One region of the Parabacteroides sp. D25 genome, then DNA from elsewhere that is predicted to be linked to it. Evidence: riboswitches for the same ligand, from Rfam matches in the RefSeq annotation. Region 1 holds a riboswitch; the other holds the start of a gene.

Region 1 (7,949 bases):
ATTTTTTATTTAACTATCCACTTCAGCCAGGCCGGAATATACGGAATACACGGATCCCAAGTAAAATTCCGTACAATAAGCTCACAAGAGAAGCTTATGCATAAAGCATTAAAAATCAACATTAAAAAAACAGGATAATCTTTCTGCGAAAACACATACATGTTTTTGAAAAAAGTCGTACGTGTTTTCTGGAAAGGTCGTACGTGTTTTCCTGAATCCTTCCACCGAAAACAATAGCGCATGCTAAAATTTACAAGAAGCTCCACTTAAATGAGATGTTAAATGAAAAAGCCTTACTTTTTGTAGAGTCAACAGGCAAGTACAGTTTTTATACATTTCGTTTGTTCGTGTTCTCAGCTATTTTGTGTAACTTTGCGTATGCTTGAAGGCATATCAATTTGAAGCTGCCTATTCTTGCTTGCGTTACCTTGTCGTAATAATTGGCTCAAATAAAGAATAAGACTCTACAATGAGATGAATTGAACACATGAAAACTGAATATCAAAAATGTATGGATGAGGAGCCTTTCGACGGCTCATCGCCCGAAATAACGGAAATGACTGTCCGTAACAAAAGGCTACTACACCAACTCAGAGAAACGGATTATGCCGACAATGAGGCAAAGCAGCGCATCTATCGGCAGATGTTCGGAAGTATCGGCAAGGATGTTTACATCGACATAGACTTCCGATGCGAGTATGGGAAAAACATCTATTTCGGGAACAAGGTGATCGTGAACATGAACTGTACGTTCCTCGATAATAACAATATCATTATCGGTAACAACGTGATGATAGCCCCCGATGTGAAAATATATACCGCAACTCATTCCGTTCACCTTGCGGAAAGGATGCCGGAAAGGACACATCCCGGAGCGTCCATCTGCGACACAATTGCCCGACCTGTCCTTATAGAAAATGGTGTATGGATAGGAGGCGGCTCTACAATCCTTCCGGGTGTGACCATCGGTAAAAACTCTGTCATCGGAGCAGGCAGTGTTGTCGTGAAAGATATTCCTGCCAATTCCATAGCTGTCGGCAATCCTTGCCGTGTAATTAAAAATATCGAAGATAATGATTAAAAACCTCATTTTTGATTTTGGCAAGGTCCTCGTAAATCACGATTTGCAACCCTTGCTTGAACGACATTTCGGGGATGATGAAGTGTCACTAATCGGTTTTCACAAAATTCTATCAGATCCGAAATTTATAAACATGTGCGACCGTGGAATAATCCCGTTTGATAAAATGATTGACGGAGCGATAAAAAGGTATCCTGAATATAGTGATGCCTTCACGTTTTTCAAAGATAATTATCTAGAAGAGATAACAGGAGAGATTGAAGGTATGCGTGTACTTCTAAAAAAGTTAAAGCAATCTGGATTCAAACTATATGGGTTGACGAACTGGAGCGACACAATCTACCGGGTCATGGAGAAATTCGACATATTCCGGTTACTTGACGGTATGGTAATATCATGTGAGGAACACTTCATCAAGCCAGAAAAGGAAATTTATCTTCGCCTTCGTGACAAATATGGCCTTAAACCGTCGGAATGTTTGTTTACGGATGACAGAATGGTGAATGTGTTGGGTGCAAAGGCGATTGGAATGGAAGCTGTATTGTTCACAACACCCAAAGAATATATTTTTGAAATAGAGCGAATTTGCGGTATCAAAATTGAACAATGATGAATACCAGAAATTGCAACAGCCGGAGATGCGTTTAGAGAATAGCGAATATCGCACCATTGATTAACGACAAATAAAACAAAGAAGAATATGGGTATCGGAAAATGGATAGGCGGTGTCTTGGGGTTTATGGCATTCGGACCACTGGGCGCTTTAGCCGGTATTATATTAGGCTCTTTCTTTGAGGAAGAGGCAAACATGACGGGACAGCCCTTCGGTGGCAGAACCAATTACGATGATCAATATACACGAAGAGACCCATACGCCGGGGAGCGTAACAGTTTCCTTTTCTCCATGTTGGTAATGGCCTCCTATATCATCCGTGCCGATGGGAAAATCATGCACAGCGAGATGGAATATGTCCGTCAATTCCTCCGAAGGAACTTCGGCGAGATCGCCGTAGGCCAAGGTGAAGAGATATTGCTAAAGCTTTTCGACCAAGCCAAACGCATGGAGCAAGAGAATAGCATAGGATTCAAGAATACCATCCGGGAATGCGGAACCCAGATCGCATACAACCTAAGTTATGAGGAGCGGCTGCAACTGCTGGCGTTCCTCGCCGAGATCGCTAAGAGCGACGGTAATGTTTGCGCCACCGAGATCAACGCTTTAAAAGAGGTAGCCATAGCGATGGGAATGTCTGAAAAGGAAGTTGAATCCATGTTAAATCTTCAGGAAAACTCCCTAGATAACGCCTATAAAGTATTAGAGATAGAACCCACGGCTACGGACGATGAGGTGCGTGCCGCTTACCGCCGCATGGCTATCAAACATCATCCGGACAAAGTAGCCAACCTTGGTGAAGATATCCGCAAGGCCGCCAATGAGAAACTCCAAAAGATCAATGAGGCTAAGGAGCGTATCTATAAAGCGAGAGGCATGAAGTAAATAAGAAAATGGAAATATTTTCTCAATGTCTGTATTATTTAATTAAAAAGACCTACCTTTGCCCACGATTTTAGTAACCAAGCTATCACATAGTTTGGTGAGAGGGAATCCGGTGTGAATCCGGAGCTGTTCCTGCAGCTGTAATCCTCATTAAGTTGGTTAGAAGTTCAAAAGCCACTGTTCTTGAATTGGAATGGGAAGGTTTCTAACCAGAGGAGAGCCAGAATACCTGCTAAAGTCTTACAATAACATCAAGCTTCCAGGATAGAAGTATGTGTCATACAAAAAACGATTCAATTTATTTTTTGAGACATAACCAGATAGAGGCTTGTTGTTTTATTTCGTGTATAAATAAAACACTATATGAGGCTTTTAGCATTCGCTATTCTGGTGGCATGCGTACAATCCGTATGCGCCCAAAGCATATTGAAAGATCCGAAGGAACTTTCCGTGCTATTGAACGAGGTCGTGGTCACCGGTACGGGTACCGAACACTATCTGAAAGACGCCCCTGTGCAAACAGAGGTAATCACCGGCAAAGCCCTTGACAGTTACCAAGGACGTAGTATGCAAGATATTCTGGAAGGGCTGAACGCTTCCATCACCTTCAATCCGAGCGACATGGGTAGTGGCATCCAGATGAACGGATTAGGCAACGATTACATCTTGATCCTTATCAATGGCAAACGGATCAACGGAGATACCGGCGGACAAAACGACTTGAGTATTATCAACCCCGCCAATATCGAACGTATCGAGATCGTAAAAGGTGCCGCCTCTTCCCTGTATGGCTCGGACGCTATCGCCGGTGTCATCAATATTATCACGAAAAAGAACCGGGATAAAGTGAGCCTATCGAATACGACTCGTGTCGGATCATATGGAGATATATTGGAAAGCGTACAAATCGGCTTTGGGCATAAGAGAGTGAATTCCAACACCTCACTTAGTACGACCCATACGGACGGCTGGCGAAATACGACCCAAGAATGGGACCATCACGAGGTAATGAATGGAACCGTGACACGAACCGTAAACCGATCCACGAACTTTACGTTAAGGGAGAACTTAACCTACAAAGTGAACGACCGGCTGAGCCTTTCGGCCGATGGCTCTTTTTACCAGAAATGGAATTATCGTCCGCACGGCGCATTCAAGTATTATACCTATGATCAATTCTACCGGAACTTCGATGTAGCCGGAGGAGCTAAATACGCATTGGGAGGGCAGAACTTCCTTTCGGTAGATCTAACGTATGGTAACTATAGCTATTTCTATAATTACCATCATAAAGATGTCACGAACTTCTTCGATCCGAAGACGGATTTACGTATCACTCGTTATCCCGGAGAACATATTCTGGAAACCTCTCAACAACGTTTCCTAGGACAAGCCAAAAGCGTATTCCACCTCGGTGAAAACAATATCCTAAGCGCCGGGCTCGAATATCAATACGATCATTTGAAATCCCCCCGGCGTATCGAGAACGGGAAAGCCTCCGTATTTACGGCTTCCGCTTATGTACAAGACGAATGGAACCCGACGGATCGGTTGAATGTGACGGTAGGTGGGCGCTTCGTCGTGCACCAAGAGTTCGGGGCTACGTTTACCCCTAAAGTCTCCGCCATGTACAAACTAGGCGACTTCAATATCCGAGCCACATACTCAAATGGATTTAAGGCTCCTACCTTAAAGGAGTTGCACGATGATTATATCACGCAGATCGGCGGCGGCCCGTGGAAACATTATTATGGTAATAAGGATTTAAAACCGCAAAAGTCCAATTATTATTCGGCGAGCGTAGAATATCATGCGTCGAACCTGCAGATCACGGTAACAGGATTCTACAACCGTATCAAGAACATGATCGCCTTGACCGAGATCCCGACAAGCGCCGAAGACCGATTGGATGAGATCGAGGCCAGCATGCAACACAAGAACTTATCCAAAGCCCGCTCTTTCGGAGGAGATATATCGCTCACCTATCAAATCCTATCTTCCTTGGCTATTGGTGGAGGCTATAGCTATACGGATGCCAAAGCGCAATATACGGATGATCCAGCCGACCCGAATTATATGCTCTACACCCCGATCAACGGAACCTCATTCCATAATGCCAATTGGAAACTGGCATGGAACCATGCGTGGAAAAAGTATAAATTGGATGTCACTTTGTTCGGCCGATACCAATCTACCCGCTTTTATATCACGGACGGTGATGGAAAAAGTTATCAGCTATGGCGATTGAATACCCGTCATAACGTATTGAAAAAGAAAAAATGGAACCTAGATATCAATGTCGGTATCGATAATATCTTCGATTATGTGGATCGTACCCCGTTCGGACGCCATCGTGGAACTACGTCTCCCGGACGGACTTGGTACGCCTCTTTTATCGTGAAATTTCAGAATAAACATAAACTATAAACAATCTTAAAAGTTAAATGCGATGAACAAATTTAAGTACCTTTTGCTTGCGGCGAGTCTATTTGCCTCAAACGCAGTTTTTACCTCCTGTGATGATGGAGACGACGACAATACCGCAAACCCGGCGGAAGAAGTCGTAAAGGCAAGTAAGAAACATGACACGGCGATCTTGTTGTGTACATTCGGTAGCACATTCAAGGAGTCTATCAAGACATACGACGCTACACTAGCCGATTTCCAAAACGCATTTCCCGATGCGGACATCTATTTGTCATTTACCTCCCGTACTTGTGTGAATCGTGTAGAAGCAGAGACAGGTATCGCACGTTACCAACCGGACCTTTGGTTACAAGCCCTAGGAAATGCCGGTTACAAGAAGGTTGCGGTACAGTCCTTACACATCATCCCGGGTGAGGAATACCTAAGCTTGATGAATACGGACGTGAAGAAGAAATTCATGATCGAGTCTTTCCCGAGTGTTCAAGTCGTAAAAAGCCCTTGTTTGGTGTACAACGAAGAGGATGTGGAAGCCGTAGCAAAAGTCCTATACAGCCACTACAGTGATAAATTGGCTGATAACAAGAACGTCCTTTTATTAATGGGACATGGTAACCCGGATAAAAACTATAACGCAAATACGAAATACACGGAAACAGAAGAGGCTATGCAAGCCTTGGCCGCTAACAAGAATGTATTCGTAGGTACCGTTGATTACGGAGATATGTTGTTCTGGCCGGAAGAAGGCGAACCAAATGAGGAATGTGTCTATTCCAAACTTACCAAATACCGCGAGGATCATAACTTAAAACCGGAAGAGATCACGATCTCCTTAGCTCCGTTCATGTCTATCGCCGGAGACCATGCGCATAATGACCTTTGGGGTATTGAGGAGGGTGATGATTTCAGCGCTGCCGCTCCTAACGCCGACGCTTGCTGGAGACTAAAACTTTTGAAGATGGGCTTCAAGATCGACACGGAAGAAAGCCATAACGGAAGTTTAGAGAACTGTAAGATCATAGGCTTAGGCGATTACGACGCTGTTCGTCAGATCTGGGTGAACCATCTAAAAGCATTATATAATGATGCGGAGGCTTGGGAAACCGGAGAAGACTACCAGTAAATAATTGAGAATTGAGAATTGAAAATTAGGGAGTACTTACTGAACCAATTTTCAATTCTCAATTTTCAATTGTTCAGTGTGTATATAATTTCTTTCGATCAAAAATCGTCGCCCGTTTATATTTCATGGCGAAACGGATGTGATCGATAAATAAAGACCGGATCGCCGGATTCTCACCTAGAGGCTTTAAATAAATATCCACATCGAAACCCTGTTGACGTAGCCCTTTCTGCCAGAAATCCGTAACCGTATTTTCCGTACCTCGAATCAGTACGAACATAAAAGGAATCAACTCCACACGCTTATGACCGGCTTGGCGCATTTGCTCACCTACATCCTCGATCGTAGGGAAACCCTCACGGGTTCCGGTATAATAATCTTTCATTCCTTTGGTCTGGAACATATACCCCAATTTCGCGTAAGCCGAGTTACTGGCATGATAAGTTCCGTGCGCCACCAATAACTTAGCCCCATTTTTAGTCACTCCAGAAGGTGAGGAAACCGCTTTCATCACCGCCTCATAATCGGTATCATCATATAACAAGGGATTACCTACACGCAAATCCTTAAACAAACCTTTTCGCTGTTCCGCCTCTTTGCGGATCGCTTCCATCTCCACACCCTCTATAATGATAGTCGGTTGGATTATCACATGGGTAAACCCTTGATCACGCAACTCTACCAAGGCGTCCGCCGGCAACTGAACCCAAACACCTTGCGCCCTCAACCGACTCACTACGCTACGGGCGCTATAAGCCTGCCGGACTTCCACGTCTGGGAAAGCCTCCTTGACACGCTTGTTCATCACATCGAGTACTTGGGTACGAGCTTCCGGGTAAGCACTCCCGAAATGTACCATCAAGATCGCTAACTTATCTCCCTTTTCCATGCTCTCCCGGATATCGGAAGCGTAAAACTCCCGCCCGGGTTTCGCCCATAATGAACAGGCGAGCCCGAGCAGGAGTGAACAAACAAACATGGATCGTAAAAATCCCCTATACATTATTATATTAGTTAATAGTTGACATGTGACAGTTTACTGCTTGAAACGGACCAGAAGGCTGACGTAATAGGTACGGCCCGGGGTCAATGTAGCGTAATTGTAATTAAAGGGACGATCATCTACATAATCAAAAAGGTTCTCGATACCTACTCCCGGTTCCAACAAGAAATCGCCGGCTCTAAACGTATGGCTCGTATTGAGATTCCACAAGGAATATTTCGGTGCGTATCCATAAGAAGTAGAATAACGTTCCCCTTGGATACGTCCGTTAAAATTCACGTTCAGCTTATACTTATTCCAAGTATGAGACCACATAGCCGCTACCGTACCACTATGCTTAACGGTCTTATCCAAAGGCTCATCCTCATATACGTTTTTTCCATCCATGAAACTATAGCCACCATTCAAGGTAAAGCCCGCTCCCAGATAACTATTGAAGGCCACGTTAATACCTTTGATCTTCGCTTTATCGATATTCGCACGCATCTGTATCTCATCATAGTACGTACCATGGGCGGTGTTATAAGCATCCCGTTCCGCCGTATCCAACATCTTATAGTTAATCATGCTACGTACGTTATTCATAAAAGCGGACACGGACAAAGAGAAATACCGCATCGTATATTCTGCGCTCAACGTAAAATTGTCGCTCTTCTCCGGGTCCAGATCCGGATTACCGATCGTAAGGCGAGTCGCTCCGGACGCTTTCTTCTCCGATTCCGTATACAACTCTTTCAATTCAGGTGTACGGAAACCAGCCGCATACGATCCGCGGAAATTAAAACCGCCTACCTTATACAGCAAAGCCACGTTAGGAGTC
Region 2 (7,949 bases), on a different contig from region 1:
AACTTATTCCGGGAGAACTCAGTCATCTGATGTATCTTAGCGACGGATTCCAGATCGGGAGCCATCCGTTTCAAGTCCGTTATATTTTGGTCGTCCATGCCGATAATCAAATCGAAGTCATGAAAGTCCCACTGACGTACCGGACGGGAGATCGAATCCAACGAATATCCCCTACGGGCCGCATGCGCCCGCATCCGTGAATCCGCCCGGTCTCCCTCATGATACCCGGTGATCCCGGCGGAATCGATCTCGATCCGATCTCCCAATCCCGCATCCTTCACCAACTTCTTCATTACCGCCTCCGCTGACGGAGAGCGACATATATTCCCCAAACACACAAACAACAACCGTATCTTTTCCTCCCTCATCCCTAAGCTCCTTTCCATTAATTTTCAATTTTCAATTCTCCATTTTCAATTCTCAAGCCGGGTCTACATCATAATGAACCAGCAACTGCTTAAACGGCACATATCCCTGCATCTCCGTATGAATCCCCTCCAATATCTCACGAAGCGGAGCGATCCCGGCGGATATCTCGATCTTCAAGACGATCTTCTTGATATGAAGCGTCTGTACCCGGGTGATAGGCGGCGTAACCGGCCCCAACACCCGCTCACCTAAACGAGCACGAAGTTTCTCGGCGTATAAAGCAGACATTTCCTGCAAAGCCTTCTCATTCCGACTCCGAAGGATCAAGACGATCAAACGGTAGTAAGGCGGGTAACGGAACATACTACGCTCGCTCAATTGCAAGCTCACCATTTCCTTATAAGCAAAATGCTGCACCATACGGATCAAGGGATGCTCCGGCTGGGTAGTCTGCAAGATCACCGTACCCCGCTTATCCCGTCGTCCGGCACGTCCGCTAACCTGTACCATCAATTGATAAGCCCGCTCGTGCGCCCGGAAGTCTGGGAAATTCATCAGGCTATCGGCGCTCAAGATTCCGACCACGCTGACATTCCCGAAATCCAATCCCTTCGACAACATCTGGGTACCAATCAAGATTTGTGTCTTCCCCTTCTCGAAATCCGAGATGATCCGCTCGTAAGCCGTGCGGGTACGGGCCGTATCGAAATCCAGCCGCTCCACCTTCGCCGCAGGGAATTGCCCAGCGATCTCCTCCTCTACCTTCTCTGTACCGAAACCTTGCATCTTGAACTCCGTCCCCTTACACTCGGGACATACCTGCGGCAAGCGGTAAGTATAACCGCAATAATGGCAAACCAGCTGATTATGCGCCTTGTGGTAAGTAAGGCTAACGTCGCAATTCACGCAATGAGGCACCCACCCGCACCCCCGACACTCGATCATCGGGGCGAATCCCCGGCGGTTCTGGAACAAGATCGCTTGCTCACCCCGGGATAAAGCCTCCCGCACCTTCTCCACCAACAGGGGGGAGAAAAGGGTATCTTTCATAATCTTCTTGCGCTTTAGCTCCTTCACGTCCACCGTAATAATCTCCGGCATCAAGCAATCACCGTAGCGGGTGGATAGCTCGACCAGACCGTATTTCCCCGCCGTAGCGTTGAAATAAGAGTCGATGGAAGGGGTGGCGGAACCCAATAAGGTCTTACCGCCGTGCATACCCGCCAAGACGATGGCAGCGTTACGGGCATGGTAACGGGGTGCCGGGTCTTGCTGCTTATACGTATTCTCATGCTCCTCGTCCACGATAATCAAGCCCAAGTCCTTAAACGGAAGGAAGAGGGAAGAACGGACCCCCAATACCAGCATAGGCTCGTCGCTATGCAGCAGCTTGTTCCAGACCTCCACCCGCTCGTTGTCCGAGAACTTAGAGTGGTAGACCAATAGCTTATCCCCGAATAATTTCGCCAGCCGTTCCGTGATCTGGGTCGTGATAGCGATCTCCGGCAACATATATAAAACCTGCCGCCCCAGCCGCAAGACCTCATGGATCAAACGGACGTATATCTCGGTCTTACCACTGGAAGTCACGCCATGAAGCAAGCAAACCTCCTTCGTCTTGAAAGCCTCATGGATCTCTCCGTAGGCTTTCTCTTGCGCCGGACTGAGCGGATTCGGCTCTTGCAAGCGGCAGACGGATACTTGTAAACGACCCACCTCTTTCTCGTAACTCTCCAAGATACCCCGTTTCAGCAGACCCTCCAATACCGCAGAGGTATAACCACTGCGTTCCAATAGCTCTTTCTTGGAAAGCTCCTTCGATAAAGCGGGATTCAAGGTATGGCTTAAATCCAAGAAGCTGACCAACAGAAGCTCTTGCTTCTTCGCCCTTTTCAATTCTTCGAACACCGCCTGCAATTTCGTCTCATCCCAGTAAGCTTCGGCCAAACGGATAAACGCCTGTGTCTTGGGAACGAATCCTCGCTTTAGCTCCTCGCTCACCTCGACCGCCCCTTTCACCATCAAGGAAGAGACGATCGGGACAACATTTCGGAGACCGGTCTTCTTCTCCAACTCCGAGATCGTCAATTTCAAAACCCCGCTAAAGGCATCCAGTACCGCTTGCTCGTTCGGGCGCAAGGGGGCGGTAGCCTCGAAATCCTCATTATAAGTAACCGCCGTCTCGCTTTCCAACTTTAAGCCGGAAGGCAAGGCCGCCTTATACACGTCGCCCAGCTTACATATATAATAAGAAGATATCCATTTCCAGAAACGGAGTTGCGGACGGCGGAGCACCGGAGTGGCATCCAGCAAAGCGTAGATCTCCTTCGTCTCAAAATCGGATACCGGTTCCCGGTCGTGTACCTCCATGACGATGGCCGTATAATATCGTTTCTTCCCGAAATGCACGATCACCCGGCAACCGGGAGTCACGGCTCTTTCCAGATCTTCGGGTATCCGATAGGTATAGCTATTCTCCAAAGGAAGGGGAAGTATGACGTCCGCATATTTCATTCAAACAGGTGTTTCATTACGAGCCCAAAAATAACAAAAAAGGCCGGACTTCTAAAGCCCAGCCTCTCTCATTTTATTTTCACCTATTTAGAACAAGATCGCTGCCGTGATAGACCATCCACGATTCTTTCCGGCACCGTCGGAGAGGTTCACCTTCTCAATGCTATAGTTATCAGTCAGTCCCAGACCATAATTGAAACCCACCTGCAAGTGGCTGATCAACTCCACGCCGGCACCGAAGTTAAGGCCTGCGCTGAAATTCTTCGCCTTCACCTGATCCGCTACGGAACCCGGGATATCCCAAAATTTATCACCGCCTACACGGAAACCGATATACGGACCGGCTGCCAGATACGCTTTGACGATCGGTAAGCCGAATTTCCATTTCAAGTTGACCGGAACATCGATATAATCCGTCTTCATCGAAGTCTTAACCCCGCCAACCGAAGTCGTCTCCAAACCTTTTTGCGAATACAACACGGCCGCATCGATCCCGACACCCACCAACGGCAAAGTCGTCTCGATCATCGGCCCCACTTGGAAGCCGGTTACGTTATCCGCTTTCAACACGTCCGAGTTGAAATGGACAGACGATATATTCACACCTCCCTTGATACCGAATTTAAGCTGAGCGTTCGCCGGAAGCGCCATCAACGCTAACAAGGCAACCATAAGAAATCCCACGATTTTCTTCATATTCATACTTCTTTTGTTAATTACTCGTTGCAAATAAACGCACTTTTCTAATAATAAACAAATATTCTCTATAGAGTGTTCACGGAATACCCCAGTCCTTTAAACTCAAAGAAAGCATGCATCTTACATACGGAGCTCATCCCGTCGGTCAGATTCATGCTTCTTTCCCTAATTATTATGGCAAAATAATTATCCGAAACCATGAGACGACTTGATAAGAAAACCTTGGATAAAGAATAGTAAAAACCGGATACGGTTCTTGCGTTCTCTTCCGGCCTTTCCTCGAAGCCGTCGAAAATATACACGCCTTGCAGGTCTTCTGACTTACTTCCGGTCTTAAGCGCCTTCCCATTCACTTGAATGAACAGTGGCAACAGTATTGCTCAACCCGTTTATGAAGCTTACAGCAGCGGGACTGTCCGGGATTCTCACCCGATTCCCTTTTAATCCCTATCCGGCGATTGCCGAAAGGGAACAAAGCATGTAGCAAAGATACATAAAGTTTTGATGTAGCCTAACACTTTCCACAAAAAATATCCCTATATTCCCGGTTCCTGATATAACATAAAGCCGCCCCGATAGCCGTGCGATACTCGGCATACTCCGGTATCTTGAAATGGACATCGCACATCTCCTCCAGACGGGGGAAAATATCCGGGCATTGCGGCAAGCGAGTCAGGTTACCGATCAACACGATATTCTTGATATCGCCATTTAACGAGGCGAAAACAGCTCCTTGCCCGATAGTCTGCAAGACCATATGAACGATACCGAGAGCGATATCCTCAACCTTAGCGTTCGCATCCGCTTTTCCAAAAATAGAGGCTGTCACGTCTAGCGGCAGGCCGGGTAGCGGATGCGGCGTAATATCCCGGATATGCAAGTCGATATCATTCAGGGAACCATGCTCAGCCAAAGACGCTATTTGGTGAAAGTCATGCGTTTTCAATAATAGCTTAGACAAGCCGAGGATGGTTCCGCCACCGATACCCAATCCCCCGATATGCTCGACCGTGGAGCCTTGTACCTTGACAAAAGAGGTACCCGTTCCCATGCTGACCACCAACAGGCTATCCAGTCCCGTATTATACTGCGCCCCTAGCCCATTTGCGAGGAACTCATCCGTCTTCGCGGTTGGTAAGCCATATAAAGGTTGATCGATATAGGCGCTACCTACACCCGTCAAGATCACTTTCTCTATATTCGAGAGTGAGATGTTATTATCATAAATATATTTACCGAAGGCCCCGAATAAAGAGGTTACCGGATCGGTAGCTTTCACGAACATCGGGTTCTTGATCTTCTTATCCTCCACACCGACGATCTTGGTCGTGCTACCTCCCACGTCTATACCTATAACGATTCCCATGATTCTTTCCCTTTTTAATTGAATAATCGCTACAAAAGTACATAAACCCGTATACAATACTAAAAAAGGCCGGACAAAATCAATTGTCCAGCCTCTCTTTATTAAAAAACCGTAAGGTTTAAATGCTATTTATTCGCCTAACAAGATCTCTAGGATCTGGCAAGCTGCCTTCGATACGGAAGTACCCGGGCCAAAGATAGCGGCAACGCCAGCCTTATACAAGAAGTCATAGTCTTGAGCCGGGATTACACCACCAGCGATAACGATGATATCCTCACGACCTAATTTCTTCAACTCCTCGATAACCTGCGGAACCAACGTCTTATGACCAGCGGCCAAAGAAGAAACGCCCATTACGTGAACATCGTTCTCTACAGCTTGACGGGCAGCCTCGGCCGGAGTCTGGAACAACGGTCCCATATCTACGTCGAACCCACAGTCAGCATAACCGGTAGCAACAACCTTAGCGCCACGGTCATGTCCGTCCTGACCCATCTTAGCGATCATGATACGAGGCTGACGGCCCTCTTTCTTAGCGAATTGCTCGCAAAGCTCGCAAGCTTTCTGGAAGTCTGCGTCTTTCTTAGTTTCTGATGAATACACGCCTGAAATAGTTCTAATGATTGCTTTATAACGACCTACAACCACCTCGCAAGCATCGGAGATCTCTCCCAATGACGCACGCAAGCCGGCAGCCTTAACAGCCAACTCTAATAAATTGCCCTTCTTCGTCTTCACGCACTCCGTGATATCAGCCAAAGCTTTTTGAACAGCGGCTTCGTCACGGTTAGCACGCAACTCCTTCAAAGCGGCGATCTGCTCGTTACGTACGGCTGTATTATCAATCTCAAGGATATCGATCGGATCTTCCTTCGGCAAACGATATTTGTTAACACCAACGATGGTCTGAACACCAGAGTCGATACGAGCCTGTGTACGAGCGGCCGCTTCCTCGATACGCATCTTAGGAAGACCTGTCTCGATGGCTTTCGCCATACCACCCATGCTCTCGATCTCTTGGATCAACGCCCAACCTTTATGTACCAATTCATTCGTCAAAGACTCTACATAGTAAGAACCAGCCCACGGGTCGATTTCCTTACAGATCTTAGTCTCTTCCTGAATGTAAATCTGTGTATTACGAGCGATACGAGCGGAGAAATCGGTCGGCAAAGCGATCGCCTCATCCAATGCGTTCGTATGCAAAGATTGTGTATGTCCTAATGTAGCGGCCATAGCCTCGATACAAGTACGTCCTACGTTATTGAACGGATCTTGCTCGGTCAATGACCAACCGGAAGTCTGGCTATGTGTACGCAATGCCAATGATTTCGGGTTCTTAGCGCCGAAGCTCTTCACGATCTTCGCCCACAACATACGAGCCGCACGCATCTTGGCGATCTCCATGAAGTGATTTACACCGATAGCCCAGAAGAATGACAAACGGGGAGCGAACGCATCCACATCGATACCGGCGTTGATACCGGCACGAAGATATTCCATACCGTCGCACAACGTATAAGCCATCTCGATATCAGCCGTAGCACCAGCCTCCTGCATATGATAACCGGAGATAGAGATAGAGTTGAACTTCGGCATCTTCTGAGAGGTATACTCGAAGATATCAGCGATAATCTTCATGGAGAACTCAGGCGGGTAAATATAGGTATTACGTACCATGAACTCTTTCAATATATCGTTCTGGATCGTACCGGCCATTTCCTCCAACTTAGCACCTTGCTCCAAACCTGCGTTGATATAGAATGCCAATACCGGAAGCACACCACCATTCATGGTCATGGAAACAGACATCTTGTTCAAAGGAATACCATCGAACAACACTTTCATGTTCTCCAAGGAACAGATAGATACACCCGCTTTACCTACATCACCAACCACACGTTCGTTGTCGGCATCGTAACCACGGTGAGTCGGAAGGTCGAACGCAACGGACAAACCTTTCTGACCGGAAGCCAAGTTACGGCGATAGAAAGCGTTAGACTCCTCAGCGGTAGAGAAACCCGCGTACTGACGGATTGTCCAAGGACGCATAGCGTACATACCGCTGTACGGGCCACGTAGATAAGGAGGCAGACCGGAAGCATAGTTCAAGTGCTCCATACCCTCCAAGTCTTCTTTTGTATATACAGGTTTCACCTCGATATGCTCGGGTGTTTTCCAATTGGGCTCGATACCATTGGCTTTTGCCCATTCGGCAGCGTTTGTAGCTGCGAATCCGGCATTCTTTATATCTATGTTTTTAAAATTTGGTCTCATAATTGTTTATACTTAAGCGATTCCTAATTTAGCGTTGAATGCTTTCAATGTCTCAAGCACATTGCTCTTTACATTTACGAACTGGTCGATACCTTGAGCCTTCAAGTCGTCCGCGCAAGCAGGAGCTCCGGCTACAACGAATTCGGCACGTCCGGCCAAAGCCTTGTAAGCAGCAGGAGCGAATTCAGCATACTCGTCATCACTAGAGCAAAGAACCACTATCTCAGCACCCGCCTTGACTGCAGCCTCAACACCAGCCTCAACCGTATCGAAGCCTAAGTTATCAATTATCTTATATCCGGCACAAGCGAAGAAGTTAGCGGAGAACTGTGAACGAGCCAAACGCATCGCCAAGTTACCGATCGTCAACATGAATACCTTCGGAGTCTTGCCACTCTTCTCTGTCGCCATACGCAAAGCCTCGAATTCGGAAGCGCCGCGAGAGAAATCAAGAGCCGGGATCGTTGCCTCGCCGCAATGACCACCGCCACAACAGCAAGAACCTTTTTCCTGAATCTTATCGGCAGCTACTTCCGTGAAGTTAGGATACTGGTTAGAACCCAACAGGATCTCACGACGGGTAGCAACCGCTTTCTTACGAGCTACATTCGAAGCGTTAACGGCATTCTGGATCTCACCTGCGTTCACGGCAACGGAGAATCCTCCTTTTTCCTCAACCTCCAAGAACAACTTCCAAGCGACATCAGCCAAGGAATTCGTCAAT

Evidence for each region. A riboswitch is a leader RNA that binds a small molecule or an ion and turns the genes downstream of it on or off. The one in region 1 is predicted to bind cobalamin.
Region 2: it holds a riboswitch for cobalamin, as region 1 does, so the genes downstream of both, HMPREF0999_RS07585 (porin family protein) here and HMPREF0999_RS05005 (TonB-dependent receptor plug domain-containing protein) in region 1, are expected to answer to the same signal.

Annotation. Positions count from the first base shown of each region.
Region 1 covers NZ_JH976501.1:343,538-351,486, reverse strand. Annotated here, with positions in the region: gene HMPREF0999_RS05020 (sugar O-acetyltransferase) at 488-1,081, shown strand; gene HMPREF0999_RS05015 (HAD family hydrolase) at 1,074-1,691, shown strand; gene HMPREF0999_RS05010 (TerB family tellurite resistance protein) at 1,782-2,579, shown strand; cobalamin riboswitch at 2,634-2,831, shown strand; gene HMPREF0999_RS05005 (TonB-dependent receptor plug domain-containing protein) at 2,943-5,006, shown strand; gene HMPREF0999_RS05000 (sirohydrochlorin cobaltochelatase) at 5,029-6,126, shown strand; gene HMPREF0999_RS04995 (sirohydrochlorin cobaltochelatase) at 6,200-7,129, opposite strand; gene HMPREF0999_RS04990 (TonB-dependent receptor) at 7,163-7,949, opposite strand, start outside.
Region 2 covers NZ_JH976502.1:170,778-178,726, reverse strand. Annotated here, with positions in the region: gene HMPREF0999_RS07595 (low molecular weight protein-tyrosine-phosphatase) at 1-386, opposite strand, end outside; gene priA (primosomal protein N') at 421-2,883, opposite strand; gene HMPREF0999_RS07585 (porin family protein) at 2,971-3,579, opposite strand; cobalamin riboswitch at 3,871-4,074, opposite strand; gene coaW (type II pantothenate kinase) at 4,094-4,948, opposite strand; gene scpA (methylmalonyl-CoA mutase) at 5,078-7,225, opposite strand; gene mutA (methylmalonyl-CoA mutase small subunit) at 7,238-7,949, opposite strand, start outside.